2 regions of the Lelliottia amnigena genome follow, and region 1 is predicted to be linked to the other one. Evidence: predicted binding sites of a transcription regulator. Region 1 holds the regulator's gene; the other holds the start of a gene.
What was found. Region 1 encodes Fur, which represses iron uptake genes when iron is present. Its sites were predicted from a motif close to ATAATAATGAGAACNACTATCAA; they were not measured.
Positions count from the first base shown of each region.

Region 2: the regulator Fur is predicted to act here: its motif matches at 2,066-2,088, upstream of feoA (ferrous iron transporter A).

Region 1 covers NZ_CP077236.1:3,058,034-3,061,759, forward strand. The annotation lists gene chiP (chitoporin ChiP) at 1-848, shown strand, start outside; gene chiQ (ChiQ/YbfN family lipoprotein) at 903-1,232, shown strand; gene fur (ferric iron uptake transcriptional regulator) at 1,358-1,804, opposite strand; gene fldA (flavodoxin FldA) at 2,096-2,626, opposite strand; gene ybfE (LexA regulated protein) at 2,784-3,071, opposite strand; gene ybfF (esterase) at 3,200-3,726, opposite strand, start outside.
Region 2 covers NZ_CP077236.1:1,419,369-1,423,094, reverse strand. The annotation lists gene feoB (Fe(2+) transporter permease subunit FeoB) at 1-1,766, opposite strand, end outside; gene feoA (ferrous iron transporter A) at 1,797-2,024, opposite strand; gene I6L74_RS06800 (Tex family protein) at 2,299-3,726, opposite strand, start outside.

The DNA.
Region 1 (3,726 bases):
CGGGCGCGTTGAGTTTCTCCTATATGTGGACCAACGAATATAAAGCGCCATGGCACCTTGAGATGGACAAGTTCTATCAGAATGACAAGAAAACCAAAGTCGAGTATCTCCACTCGTTAGGGGCGAAATATGACTTTAAAAACGATTTAGTGCTGGAAGCGGCGTTTGGTCAGGCAGAAGGATACGTGGATCAGTACTTCGCCAAAGCCAGCTATAAATTCGATATCGTTGGCGGCCCGCTGTCGACCAGTTATCAGTTCTACGGTACGCGTGACAAAGTCAGCGATGGCGGTGTGAACGATCTGTATGACGGCACGGCATGGCTTCAGGCGCTGACCTTTGGCTACAAAATCGGGCAGGTTGATTTACGCCTGGAAGGGACATACGTGAAGGCCGAAGGTCAGCAGGGCTACTTCCTGCAGCGTATGACGCCGACCTACGCATCTTCAAATGGTCGCCTGGATATCTGGTGGGATAACCGTTCGGATTTCAACGCCGATGGCGAGAAAGCCGTATTCTTCGGTGCCATGTATGACCTGAAAAACTGGAATCTGCCGGGCTGGGCAGTTGGTGCATCTTACGCGTATGCATGGGACGCAAAACCTGCTGATATGGCGACGCCGGACGCTTACTACGATCCGAACTATCGCCTGAAAGAGTCCTCATACAGCCTCGATGCCATCTACACGCTTCAGGACGGTCGCGCGAAGGGCACGATGTTTAAACTGCACTTCACTCAATACGACAACCATTCCGACATTCCAAGCTACTCGGGCGGTTACGGCAACATCTTCCAGGACGAGCGTGACGTGAAATTCATGGTCATCGCACCCTTCACCATTTTCTGATGAACGCGCCGGCGGGATGATTCCCCCCATCCCGCCGGAATGGAGACTGATATGCTGAAAAAATGTGTTATCGTCGCGATGCTTGCATCGGGACTGGTCGCTTGCGCACAACCGCAGGCACCAAAAGAAGACTCTCGACTGAAAGAGGCCTACAGCGCCTGTATTAACACCGCCGAAGGATCGCCAGAAAAAATTGAAGCCTGCCAGAGCGTGCTGAATGTGCTGAAAAAAGAGAAAGCGCACGAGCAGTTTGCGACGCAGGAAAATGTGCGGGTGCTGGATTACCAGGCCTGTATCCAGGCGCGTCAAACCGGCAACGATCAGGAAGTGGCAAAGCGTTGTGACAAGATCTGGCAGGAGATTCGCAGCAATAACAGCAAGTAATCCTCTTTTGCCACGCCCGGCTGTGCGCCATCCTGATGTGAGTTGGATGGCGCACAACCGGGTTTTTTATTTATAGCAGGCAAAAAAAAGCCAACCGTCAGGTTGGCTCAGTGTATGAAAAACGATTATTTCGTGTCGTGCGCGTGATCGTTTTCGCGGCAATCGCCTTCAGCACAGTGACCGTAGAGGTACAGGCTGTGGTTGGTCAGACGGATACCATGACGAGTGGCAATCTCACGCTGACGAGATTCGATAGATTCATCGCTAAATTCAATCACCTTGCCGCAATCCAGGCAGATGAGGTGATCGTGGTGATGCTGTTGTGTCAGTTCGAAAACGGATTTACCGCCTTCAAAATTATGACGGGTGACAATCCCGGCGTCATCAAATTGGTTCAGAACGCGATAAACGGTCGCCAGGCCAATCTCTTCGCCCATGTCGATCAGACGTTTATACAAGTCTTCCGCACTGACATGGTGATTGTCCGGCCCTTGCAGTACTTCCAGAATTTTTAAACGAGGAAGCGTAACTTTCAGGCCAGCCTTCTTTAATGCGGTATTGTTGTCAGTCATGCGGAATCTGTCCTGTTGCTAAACGATTCACTTCTAAAGAAGAAGTGACAGAAAATGCACTTGGGATAATGCGTTTCATTATAGAACTGCCATGCCTAAATGAAAACTGCAAGTCTCAAGCAAAGTATGCTTATAAAAACGTGGTATCGCCAACAAAGTTGAGCGAAGGCATCCACTTTAACCTGGGATATTGTACAGGTATGAAAGCAAAAGTTAAAAATTTGTAGCAATTATTTTAATTGGAATTACCTATCAATGCGGCGCAACAGTTTTGCAGCGCCGCACGATCAATCAGGCATTCAGGATATCGTCGAGGTGAAGTTCTTCGCGGATCTGCTTAACCCATTTGTCTACGCGTTCTGCGGTGAGCTCTGGTTGACGGTCTTCGTCAATCGCCAGGCCCACAAAATGATCGTCATCCGCAAGGCCTTTAGACGCTTCAAAGTGATAACCCGCCGTTGGCCAATGACCGACAATCGCCGCGCCGCGCGGTTCGATGATGTCGCGAATGGTGCCCAGCGCATCACAGAAATACTCTGCGTAATCTTCCTGGTCACCGCAACCGAACAGCGCGACCAGCTTACCGTTAAAGTCGACTTCTTCCAGCGTTGGGAAGAAATCGTCCCAGTCACACTGTGCTTCGCCGTAGTACCAGGTTGGAATGCCCAGCAGCAGAATATCGTAACCTTCGAGATCTTCTTTGCTGCTCTTCGCAATGTCATGGACGTCGGCAACGTCTTTACCTAGCTGTTTTTGAATGTTTTTTGCGATGTTTTCGGTATTACCGGTATCGCTGCCGAAGAAAATGCCGATGATTGCCATGAGTAAAATAACCTCTTGAAACTTAATGGTATGGTGGCACAAATTGTCCACGGATGAGGGCAATCATAGCAGAACAGAGAAGTCAGCGGAAACAGCTATCACGCGGGACTGCACTCTGTGCTACATGAAAGTGGGGTAAGGGCGATTTTTCAGACTTTTACTGTGAATGGCGCAATGCCTGCAGTTGCAGCATAAGCATCTCTTCGATCAGCTCGCTGCGGCTGATTTCACGGGCCTCAGCCAGTTCGCTTAGGGCGTCGACTGCGTCCGCATTGAGTTTTAACTCGACGCGTTTAAGCCCACGACTTTTGTCGCGTTTAAGCTGGTTTCGCTTATTGATGCGCAACTGTTCATCGCGCGAAAGCGGATTGGTTTTAGGTCGTCCCGGTCGACGTTCAGTCGCGAACAGATCTAATGTCGTACGGTCCGTTTGTTCTTTGGCCATGATTCAGAGACTTCGGGGAAAACGAGCGGCCCTGCTATTGCCGGGGCGATGAGCGCGACATCATACATTACTGATATCAGCACGCCAACGACTGGAGGCCAACAGGCGTCCAGTCGCTGACATTTTAATCAAATCGCGTTCTCAGAGAGATAACGGCGGATGGCGCGCAGCACCGCGTCCGGTTTTTCGGCGTGAACCCAGTGGCCTGCACCGGCAATCACATGCGCACGCGCCTGCGGGAATTGCGCCAGCAGCGTATCGCGATAGGCTTCTGTGACATACGGTGAATTGCCGCCGCGAATAAAGAGCGTAGGGGCCTGCCAGGCTGGAATTGGCTGCCAGCCAACAATGTTATCGTATTGATCCCACAGAACCGGGACGTTAAACCGCCACGCGCCCTCGACGAACGACTTCAGCAGAAACTGCACCACGCCTTCTTCATCTAAATGCTCGCGCATAATCGCCGCAGCCTGCTGACGGGTTGCAACGCCCGCCTCAGTGACGGCGTTGATCGCCGCAAAAATTTCGTCGTGTCGACGCACATCGTAATCCACAGGTGCTACATCAATCACCACCAGCTGGTTGATGCGCTCTGGCGCAATCGCCGTCAGGGCCATCACCGCTTTACCGCCCATTGAATGGCCAATCAGCGTCG
Region 2 (3,726 bases), 1.6 Mb from region 1:
TTCAGCGTACCGACGACCACCTCTTTCGCCATCGCGCCGGTGAATAGCCCCACGGTCGCTTGCCAGTTGTCTTCGTGGACGCCAATCGGTTTGAACAGCGGAGTAATGACACGGCTGACGGAGGCCAGGGCAGAGTCGTTGATGTTATCTGCGGCTTTGCCATCGAGCGTAAAGCTGTTCAACGCACTCAGGAAAATGCTGACAATCACGATCACTTTACCTGCACGTAAAACAAAGCCTTTCAGACGCTGCCAGGTTTGGATCAGCAGGCTTTTCACGTGCGGAACGTGATAAACCGGCAGTTCCATCACAAAGGGTGACGCTTCGCCGCGCATGATGGTGTGTTTGAGCATCAGACCCGTGAGAATTGCCATCACGATGCCGAGTATATACAGCGAGAAGACCGCCAGCGCGCCTTGCTGGCCGAAGAAGGCCGCAGCAAATACGGCAAAAATGGCCAGGCGCGCACCGCAAGACATAAACGGTGCCATCATGATGGTCATCAAGCGCTCGCGAGGCGCATCCAGCGTACGCGCGCCCATCACCGACGGCACGTTACAGCCAAATCCAACAATCAGCGGAACGAAGGATTTACCCGGTAAACCGAGCGCTTGCATCAGACGATCCATGACGAATGCCGCGCGGGCCATATAACCTGAATCCTCAAGGAAAGAGAGGAACAGATACATCATGCCAATTTGCGGTACTAACGGCAGTACGGTGTTAACCCCGCCGCCAATCCCCTGAGCCAGGAAAATGGTCAACCATTCCGGGAAGTGCAGCGTGTAGCCAACCCATTGCAGCCCGTGAATAAAGATAGCCACCGACCCCACATCAAACAGCGGTTGTAACGCCCCACCAATGTTAATGGCCAGCAGGAACATCAAATACATCACCAGCAGGAATACCGGCAGGCCGAGAAAACGGTTCAGAATAATTCTATCGACAGCTGCGGTGAAACGGCTGTGTTCCGCCGTCAGCGTGTTACTGACCACTTCGCAAATGGCGGCAATACTTTGATAGCGCGCATCGGCGATATGCAGCGCCGGATCGTCGAGTTGTTCATTGAGTCGTGCGAGGGAAAGATCCAGCTTCTGCGCGGCATCGCCTGCATAGCGACGGCTATAAATATCGCCTTCCAGCATTTGCAGACCGAGCCAGCGGCGCTGTTTTTGCGGCATCGTCTGCGCCATTTCCTGCGCCAGATGATCGGCTTCTTGCAGCAGCGGTTTGGCGTAATGCACCAGCTCGAGATCGGTATTTTGCGAGTGACGATCGACGGCCAGCTTTAAGGCATCAATACCCCGTGCGCGGGTCGACACCAGAGGTACAACCGGGCAGCCAAGGCGAGCGGAAAGCGCGTCGATGTCGATGCGAATTTGCTGTTTTTCTGCCAGGTCGAGCATGTTTAGCGCAACGATGCACGGAATGCCCAACTCGAGCAATTGCAGCGTCAGGTAAAGGTTACGTTCGAGATTGGACGCATCGACGACGTTAATCAGTAAATCCGCATCACCACTCAAAATATAGTGGCAGGCAATTTGCTCATCGAGCGAGGTCTGCGACGAAATCGTGGTTAACGAATAGGTCCCGGGCAGATCAACGAGCGTGACGAGATTGTCGGTCGTTGAAAAATGACCTTCTTTACGTTCGACCGTTACGCCAGCCCAGTTTCCCACGCGCTGACGTGCGCCGGTTAACTGATTGAATAACGTTGTCTTGCCGGAATTAGGATTACCAATTAAGCCAATGGTTAATTTTTTCATTGTTGTAGACTCGGAATAACGACTGGCGATTTATCGGGTTAAGGCTTCGACTTCTAATAAGGCGAGGTCTTTTTTGCGCAGGACCAGATTAACGCGTCGGGTTTCGATATGAACTGGATCGCCCAACGGCGCAATGCGAACGACCTGGAAGGACGAGCCAGGCAACATGCCTAATGACAGCAGTTTCTGACGATACGCCGGGCTAATTTCGCGGGAAAAACCGGTAATTTTCCAGGCACTGTCTGGTGTGAATTGCATAGACACCACTTTCACCGAAGGTTAAATAATCAACAGATGCAATGATAATGAGAATGGTTTCTACCAGCAATATTTAAAATGTGACGTAATGTTGTTATGGCTATTAATTCGCGGACAGTTTGACCTTGCTCAATATTTAATGATTTTGCAAGTGAGAGGGAAATCACTTATTTGTTAACGAAGTGATAATTGTCGGTTTAAATACGGATATGCAATCGGTTCCACATTGCATAAATAACCCTCCGCCTTTTCAGGAGGAGGGTGAGATGCAGAATTAACGCTTTTTACCCATCGCCGCAGCGAGCGCGTCCATCATCGCGCTGTTGCCTGCGGGCTGGGCGTCGCGACCGCGCGGTTGCGCCGGTTTTGCCGCCGGGCGCGCCTGTTCGCGTGCACCACCGCCGTTGCCACGGCGTGCGTTGGTTTCGCCAGGCTGCTCATCCAGACGCATTGTCAGCGCGATACGCTTACGCGGCATATCCACGTCGAGCACTTTCACCTTCACGATGTCGCCCGCTTTCACTACGGTATGCGGATCCTGAACAAACTTATCCGCCAGGGAAGAAATATGGACCAGACCGTCCTGATGCACGCCGATATCGACAAATGCGCCAAAGTTGGTGACGTTAGTGACTGCGCCTTCCAGAATCATGCCAGGCAGCAGATCTTTCATCGTCTCCACACCTTCAGCAAATTTCGCCGTTTTAAACTCAGGACGCGGGTCGCGGCCAGGTTTTTCCAGCTCTTTGATGATGTCAGTAACGGTCGGGATACCGAATCGCTCATCGGTGAAATCGACGGCTTTCAGGTTGCGCAGTTCCGCGCTGTTGCCCATCAGATCTTTCAGCGCTTGCTGCGTGACGGCCAAAATGCGTTCCACCACCGGATACGTTTCCGGGTGAACCGTTGAGGCGTCCAGTGGGTTATCGCCGTGGTTGATACGCAGGAAACCCGCGCACTGTTCAAAGGCTTTTGGCCCGAGACGGCTGACGTTGAGTAACTGCTGACGGTTCCGGAACTGTCCGTTTTCATCACGCCAGGAGACGATATTTTGCGCCATCATGCGCGTCAACCCAGCCACGCGGGTGAGCAGCGCGACGGACGCGGTGTTCAGATCCACGCCAACGGCGTTCACGCAGTCTTCCACTACCGCATCCAGCTTACGCGCCAGCTGGGTCTGGCTGACGTCGTGCTGGTACTGACCCACACCAATAGATTTCGGATCGATCTTCACCAGCTCGGCCAGCGGATCCTGTAAACGACGGGCGATAGAGACGGCGCCGCGAAGGGAAACGTCCAGATCCGGGAATTCCAGCGCAGCCAGTTCGGACGCGGAATAGACCGATGCCCCCGCTTCGCTCACGATCACCTTCTGTGCGGTGACTTTCGGGAACTGTTCCTGTACGTCCAGGAAGAAGCGTTCGGTTTCACGCGATGCCGTGCCGTTACCAATCGCCACCAGCTCGACGTTATGTTTCTCGCACAGCGCCGCCACGGCCACGGCGGCTTTTGCTGCCTGACCGGTGTGCGGATAAATCGTGTCGGTGGCGACCAGCTTGCCGGTGGCGTCAACGACCGCTACTTTCACGCCGGTGCGCAGGCCGGGATCGAGACCCATCGTGGCGCGCAGACCCGCCGGAGCCGCCATCAGCAGGTCATGCAGGTTACGGGCAAAGACATTGATGGCTTCGTCTTCAGCGCG